2 regions of the Janthinobacterium sp. Mn2066 genome follow, and region 1 is predicted to be linked to the other one. Evidence: predicted binding sites of a transcription regulator. Region 1 holds the regulator's gene; the other holds the start of a gene.
What was found. The regulator FNR, encoded in region 1, switches genes on or off when oxygen is low (the NO sensors DNR and NnrR bind a similar motif). The targets are predictions, from matches to a motif close to TTGATNNNNATCAA.
Positions count from the first base shown of each region.

Region 1 (3,789 bases):
GTGCGGCTTCGCCTGCCCGCAAACCGTGTACACGGAAATCTTCATGTGGGTCGAACGCAAGATCGAAGGCACGCGCAGCGCGCGCATGGCGCTCGACCGGCAAGGCCCGTCCTTGCGCAAGACGGCCAAGAAAACCGCCAAGCATATGGCCTGGGGCGCCATCGCCCTGTGGACAGGTTTTACCTTTGTCGGCTACTTCACGCCGATACAGGAATTGGCGCATGAAGTACGCACGCTCAACTTCGGTCCCTGGGAATGGTTCTGGGTCTTGTTCTACAGCCTGGCCACCTATGGCAATGCAGGCTGGCTGCGCGAACAGGTGTGCAAATACATGTGCCCATATGCGCGTTTCCAGAGCGCCATGTTCGACCAGGATACCCTGATCGTCAGCTACGATGCGAAACGCGGCGAACCACGTGGTGCGCTGAACAAGAAAACCGCCAGTGGCGACGCCCAGCTGGGCGCCTGCATCGATTGCAGCCTGTGCGTGCAGGTGTGTCCGACCGGCATCGATATCCGCAAGGGCTTGCAATATGAATGCATCGGCTGCGCCGCTTGCGTGGACGCCTGCAACAGCGTGATGGACAAGATCAGGCGCCCGCGCGGACTGGTGCGCTACAGCACGGACCATGCACTGGCCAACAACTTTGATGCACGACAAATACGCCGCCGCGCCATGCGCCCGCGCGTGCTGGTCTACACCGCCATCCTGGCCCTGATCACCATCGCCGTCGGCAGTTCCTTGCTCTTGCGCACGCCGTTGAAACTGGACGTGATCCGCGACCGCGGTTCGCTGGGGCGCGAAGTGGAAGACGGCATGATCGAAAACGTGTATCGCCTGCAAATCATGAATACGTCGGAACAGCGCCAGACCTACCGCATCACGGTCGATGGCTTGCCCGGCTTGACCCTGCTCACGCGCGATGAAGTAACCGTCGAGCCGACGGAAACGCTGGCCTGGCCGATCCGCCTGCGCGCGCCGCACGGCGTGGGGGACAAAGGCTCGAACAAAATCGGCATTGCATTGACTTCGCTCGACGACGCCTCGCTGCATGTCCATGAAAAAGCGGTGTTTTTTGTACCGCGCTAAAGAAAAGGAAAAACCATGTCCCATCCCTCGCCGCTACAGGCGCCCGTCGCTCCCTGGTATAAGCACCGCTGGCCCTGGCTGCTGATGGTGGGCCCTGGATTGTCCGTCATCGTCGGCAGTGTCATGGGCTATATCGCCTTTACGCAACCCGACGCGCTGGTGGTGGGCGATTATTACAAGCAGGGCAAGGCCATCAACCAGGACTTGCGGCGCGATACAGTCGCCAGCAACCTGGCCATGGACACCCGCCTGGCCTATGACGTGGCGCAAGGCCGGCTGACGGGTTCCGTGCACAGCTTCGGCAAGGCTTACCAGGCGCCGCTGCAGCTGCACCTGGCGCACGCCACCTTGCCGGAAAAAGATATCCGGCTGCTGGTGCAGCCCGATGCACAGGGGAATTTTTCGGTAGCGTTGCCGATGCTGGAACGCAGCCGCTGGCAAGTGCTGGTGGAGAACGACAAGCGCGAGTGGCGCTTGTCGGGGATCTGGAGCTGGCCGGTGCAGCGCGCGATTACCCTGCGCGCCGACGAAGAGCTGTAAAACCTATTTGCAGTTGTCGGTACCGGCCGTAATGGCTTTCAACTTTGCTGGCTGCAAGATCTCGATCTCGCGGTTCGACACGCGCAGCCAGCCTTCCTTCTTGAATTTCGACAGCAGACGGCTGACGCTTTCGATGGTCAGCCCCAGGTAGTTGCCGATCTCTTCGCGCGACATGCGCAGCTGGAAATTGCTGCCCGAATAACCGCGCGCTTCGTAGCGCGAGGCCAGGTTGACGATGAAGGCGGCAAACCGCTGCGTGGCCTGCATATTACCCAACAACAACATCACGCTTTGCTCACGCGTGATTTCCTGGCTCATCATGCGGTGAAAATGGCGCAGCAGGGTCGGCATGTTTCCCAGCAATTGTTCCAGGCTGGAAAACGGGATTTCACACACTTCGCTGTCTTCCAGCGCCACCGCGTTGCAATGGTGGCGGTCGGCGCTGATGGCGTCCATGCCCAGCAGTTCCCCGGCCATCTGGAATCCCGTCACCTGCTCTTCGCCACCCGGATTGATCTGGTACGTCTTGAAGTGCCCCAGGCGTATTGCATACAGATTCTGGAATGCATCGCCGATGCGGAACAGCGAAGCGCCACGGGGCACCTTGCGGCGGCGGCCGATGATCTGGTCCAGGCGGTCCATGTCGCCCACATCCAGGCCCATCGGCAAACACAGCTGGTGCATGCTGCACGTCGAGCAGCGCGCGCGCAACGCCTCCACGGAAACCACGGGTGGAATAGGCGAAAGTAGCGCTTCAGTCATGTCTGTACCTTTTAGAAAAATGCAACATCAAGTTTACTGCATAGTACGTTGCCATGCGACAATTTCAGCGAAAAACAGTACAAATAGCGACATCCATCCTTTAATTATATGGCAACATCGTGGAACCTCGCTATAGCGCCGTACTCGCCAGCACCGCAATGCGAAAAGGCACAGGCTGATTGCTTGCCAAGCCAGGGTATTGATAGGAAAATAAATCATGAAACCTCTCGGCATCAAAGCAAAAGTCGCCCTGGCCACCAGCCTGACCTCGATCGCCATGATCGCCCTGGTCACCATGATCCAGGTGCAGCGCATGCGCGACGACTTCACCACCGTGCTGCTGAGCCAGCAAGCGGCGCTGGTCGCGCGCACGGCGGAGGAACTCGACGACAAGCTGCAGATGTTGCTCGACATCATCTCCCAGACGGCGCAGCACCAGCCCCCCGAACTGATGCAGAACGCCGGCCAGTTGCGCACCTACTATGAACAACGGGCCGTGCTGGCCCTGTTTGACGATGTGCTGGTGCTGGACAAGCAGGGCAAGGTGGTGGCCGACGTGCCCCAGGTTCCAGCGCGCAATGGCATCGATGTGACCGACCGCGACTACTTCAAGACGGTGATGCGCACGCGCCGCGCCATGATCACCGAGCCCATGCTGGGCAAGACCAGCCACCTGCCCATCGTGCAAATGGTCGCTCCCGTGCTCGATGGCCAGGGCGAGGTAGTGGGCATCGTGATCGGCGTCTTGCGCCTGTACAAGGACAATCTGCTGGGCCATCTGCGCCAGGCCAAGGTCGGCAAGAATGGCTATTATTTTGTCCTCACGCGCGACCCCGTGCCCCTGTATGTGCTGCACCCGGACACCAGCCGCCTGCTGCAGCCCCGTTCGCCAAACGCCAATCTGGCCACCACGCAATTGCTCAAGCAGGACGGCGAGGGCAGCATGATCAGCACCAATAGCCAGGGCGTGACGGCCGTCAACAGTTTCCAGCGCCTGAAATCGGTCAACTGGCTGCTGGCTGCCTCCTTGCCCGTCGATGACGCCTTCGAACCGTTCGACGGCGTGCTGTACCGGCTGGTGCTGTGGAGTATCTTCGCCTCGCTGCTGGCCGCCCTGGTGCTGGGCTGGGTAACCGTGCGTTTGCTGTCGCCGCTGGTGCGCCTGCGCGACACCTTGCTGGCCCTGCGCGTCAGCGGCAGCCGCTTTACGCCCATCCCGGTGCAGCAGCGCGACGAAATCGGCGAACTGACCGACGCCTTCAATGGCTTGATGAGCGAGCGCGAACGGCTGCAGCAGGAAGTCGAGGTGCGCGCCGGCGAGCTGGAACAGGAGCGCGACCGGGCCGAAGCGGCCAACCGCGCGAAGAGCGATTTCGTGGCCAATATGAGCCATGAAA
Region 1 covers NZ_JBMOUF010000019.1:62,560-66,348, forward strand. The annotation lists gene ccoG (cytochrome c oxidase accessory protein CcoG) at 1-1,090, shown strand, start outside; gene ACL9RI_RS26690 (FixH family protein) at 1,106-1,630, shown strand; gene fnr (fumarate/nitrate reduction transcriptional regulator Fnr) at 1,634-2,392, opposite strand; gene ACL9RI_RS26700 (response regulator) at 2,610-3,789, shown strand, end outside.

Region 2 (3,789 bases), on a different contig from region 1:
ACTTCATCGCTGTGCATCGACAGCAGGTCGCCGCCGCTGGAGACGCTGTTGCGCGTGTAGCGCAGCTCGGCCGTGCCCAGGCTGCTGAAACGGTGGCGCACATACGGGCTGATGGTCACGGTGCGCACCGTGCTGGCGTTTTGCGTGGCCGGCAGGTCGTTGATGACTTGCGGGCCGAACGGCGACACGCTGCGCTGGCTGATGCTGGCCGCAGTGTCGAGGTGAAACCAGTCCTTGAGCAGTTCGGCGTTGGCGGACGCCTGCAGTTCCCGGCTGTCGCTGGCGGGCCGGTGCTGGTAGCGGAACTGGCGCCAGGTCGCGTCCAGGTGCACCTGCAGGCGGGGACCGCTGCCGATCAGGCCGATCGAGGGGGCGATTTCCGTGATGAAGTCCGACCGCGCCTGGCCTTGCGGCGCCAGCAGCGCATTGTCCGTGTAACTTTCGCGCAGGCGCAGCGCGGGCGCGACCAGCCAGTCGATGGCATGTGCGGACATGGGCAGGGGCAGGGCGATCGCGAAAGCCCATGCCAGGCGCCCTGGCAGGCAGGCAGAACGCGGGCCATGGCTAGTCGTAATAGCCATAATAGTCGTTGCCGGGGAATGCCTTGGTCTTGTTGTAGATCAGATGGATGTGTTCGCATGATTCGATCTGGCGCAGCGCTTCCTTGACGGCGTGCTGGGTGGTGGTTTCCGCTTCCACCACCATCACCACTTGCCCGATCTGTCCCACCAGCGCGTGCGCTTCGCTGGTAATCAACAGCGGCGGCGAGTCGAACACCACGATGCGGTCGGCATAGCGGCTGGCGATCTCGGCCAGCAGCCGACTCATGGCACGGCTGGCCAGCAATTCCGTGGCGTGCTTGTTGCTGCGACCGGCCGGCAGGATGCTCAGGGTGCTGACATTGGTTTTCAGGATCACGTCGGCCATTTCCAGCTGGTCGTCGAGCAGCACGTCCATCAGCCCCGGTTCCGGCGGCAGGCCCAGCACTTTCAGCACGGACGGGCGCGCCACGTCGGCGTCCACCAGCAGCACCGTGATATCCATTTCCATGGCGATGCTCATCGCCAGGTTGACGGCGCAGTAGGTCTTGCCCTCGCCGGGCATGGCGCTGGTGACGACGATCAGGTTGCCATGGCGAATCGCCTCGGCGCCGCTGGCGCGCGCCTTGCGCAGCAGCGGGCGCTTGATGATGCGGAAATCCTCGGCCACCGTGGTGCGCCCGCCGTCGTGCGTGACCATGCCCTGTGCCTGCAGGCTGGCCAGGTTCAGCTCGCGGTAGCGGGGCGAGGCGGAGTGGTCCGCCCCATAGGCCTGCCGCGCTTCGGCCACCTGGGGCACGGACTGCGGTTGGTCCTGCACGTCCTTGTTATCCATCGCGCCTCCCGGTGCCGGTCTCTAGAATTTGAACAGCGCGGCTGCCATCACGCCGCCGTACAGCAGGAACAGCCCGCCCAGGCAGGCGCCAAAACCGTAGCGCGCGCGCTGGCGCCGCACTTGCTGCAAGCTGGTCCAGTTCATCGAAACGGTGCCGAGCACGCCCAGGCCGGTGGCGTCGCGCAGCTCGGCCGGGCTGAGGAAGGTGGGACGGATCTGGCTGATCAGCAAGGCGGCGGCCACGCCGGCCACCAGCGCGGCGCCCAGGGCCGCGCTGAACAGCAGCGGCCGGTTCGGCCCCATCGGTAAAAACGGCACGGTGGGCGGGTCGATGATCTTGAAGGCCATCATGTCGGTGGTCGAACTGAGTTCGCCCGACAGCTTGGCCGCTTCGCGCCGGCCGATCAGCTTTTCATAGTTGTCCTTGTTGATGATGTAGTCGCGGTTCAGCTGCGCCAGCTGCGATTCCACCTCGGGTACGGCGTTGCTTTGCGCCAGCAGGCGTTCATTGCGGGCATTGAATTCCTGCACGCGCGCCTTGATGGCGGCCACCCTGGCGTCCGCTTCCGTCAGCGCCACCTTCAGTTGCTGCAGCATCGGGCTGTAATTCTTGCCGGGATCGCCGGCAGCGGCGCGCAGCTTGCTTTCCTCGACCTTGCGCTGTTCCAGCTGCGCCACCAGTCGGCGCGAGGCGATGATATCCGGGTGCAGCTCCGTATATTGCAGCGCCAAGCTGTCGAGATTCTTGTTGATGGCGGCGATGCGCTCGTCGAGTTCAGGGTTGCTGATGTTGGACGCGCTCGGTTCCAGGTCCAGCACCGGCTCGTCGCCTTCGATCTGGCTCAAGATGGCTTTGCGCGACTGCTCCGCTTCCAGCAATTCCAGTTTGGCATTGTTCAGGCTATCGGACGACATCAGCAGCTGGCTGCCGTAATCGATGCCCTGGCGCGGCAGCAGCAGGTTGTTGCGGATCTTGAAATCCTTGAGGATGTTTTCCGCCGAACTCAATTTCTCTTCATAGTTCTTGATCTGTTCATCGATGAATTGCACGGCCTTTTGCGAGTCGCCTTTCTTGCCCTGGAAACTGCCTTCGACAAAGATCGTCAGCAGGCTTTGCACCACGTCGCGCACCAGCTTGGGCTGCCGGCCGCTATAACTGATGGTGTAGATATCGTAGGCATTGGTGCCGGTAATCTTGATGCGACTCATCAAATCATCGAGCTGGGCTTCATGCTCGCGCACGGTTTTTGAATCGATATCGAGATCGACCATGCGTATCACGCGCTCCACGTTGGGGCGGCTGAGCAGGGTGCGGCTCATGATGGCCACCTGCTGCTCCGTGTTGGGCACGCTGGTCATGCCGGCCATCAGCGGCTTTAAAATGGTTTGCGTATCGACAAACACGCGCGCCGAAGTCTGATAATCGTCAGGCAGGCTGATTACCTTGATGAAGCCGGCGATGGCCACCAGCCAGGCCACCAGCAGCGCATGCCAGCGGTACTTCCAGATGCCCTTGAGACTGGAAAGTAATTGCTGTACTAACTCCTCCATGTCACTTCCTTCAGGTCAGGGCGATCGGCGCAATGAGATAGCTGGGGAACTTTTTTCTTGTCGAGTAAGCAAAGTATAGGGCTGCCCCTTAGAAAAATTTCTCCAGATGCAGGCTTCTTGATGCGCCTCAAGGATCACTTGCCGCGATCTCATAATCATAGGAAGTTCGCGGCCCAGTCCGGCTAATCGGGGCGGCCGCATGACCGCATCACCGACTCGAAGAGGTCCAGCATGAATCTGTTACGCCGTGCAGTGATGGCAAGGGGACTGGCCCTGTCGGCGCTGGGCCTGCTGGCGGCCTGCCGCACGCGCTACCCGCTGGCGCCGGCCGACGATATCGCGCCCTTGCACGACTATCTGATCGGGCCGGGCGACTCCGTCAATATCCTGGTCTGGCGCAACCCGGAAGTGTCGCTGACGGTGGCGGTGCGGCCGGACGGCAAGATCACCACGCCGCTGGTGGAAGACTTGCCGGCCAGCGGCAAGACCTCGACCGAGCTGGCGCGCGATATCGAACAGGCGCTGGGCAAGTTCATCCAGCAACCGGTGGTGACGGTGATCGTCACCAATTTTTCCGGGCCCTATGCGCAGCAGATCAGGGTGATCGGCGAGGCGGCCAAGCCGCAGGCGCTGCCATACCGGCTGGGCATGTCGCTGATGGACGTGATGATCGCCGTGGGCGGCATCACCGATTTTGCGGCGGGCAACAAAGCCAGCATCATCCGCCTGCGCGAGGGACAGCAACAGCAGTTGCGCGTGCGCATCGATGACCTGTTGAAAGACGGCGATATTTCCGCCAATATCATGATGCGGCCCGGCGACGTGCTGCTGATCCCGGAAAGCTTTTTTTAACCGCGCCTGAAG
Region 2 covers NZ_JBMOUF010000005.1:336,676-340,464, forward strand. The annotation lists gene ACL9RI_RS11995 (TIGR03016 family PEP-CTERM system-associated outer membrane protein) at 1-581, opposite strand, end outside; gene ACL9RI_RS12000 (XrtA-associated tyrosine autokinase) at 565-1,374, opposite strand; gene ACL9RI_RS12005 (XrtA system polysaccharide chain length determinant) at 1,396-2,925, opposite strand; gene ACL9RI_RS12010 (XrtA/PEP-CTERM system exopolysaccharide export protein) at 3,157-3,777, shown strand.
Region 2: a site for FNR is predicted at 3,043-3,056, ahead of ACL9RI_RS12005 (XrtA system polysaccharide chain length determinant). Genes of this name have one in related genera too.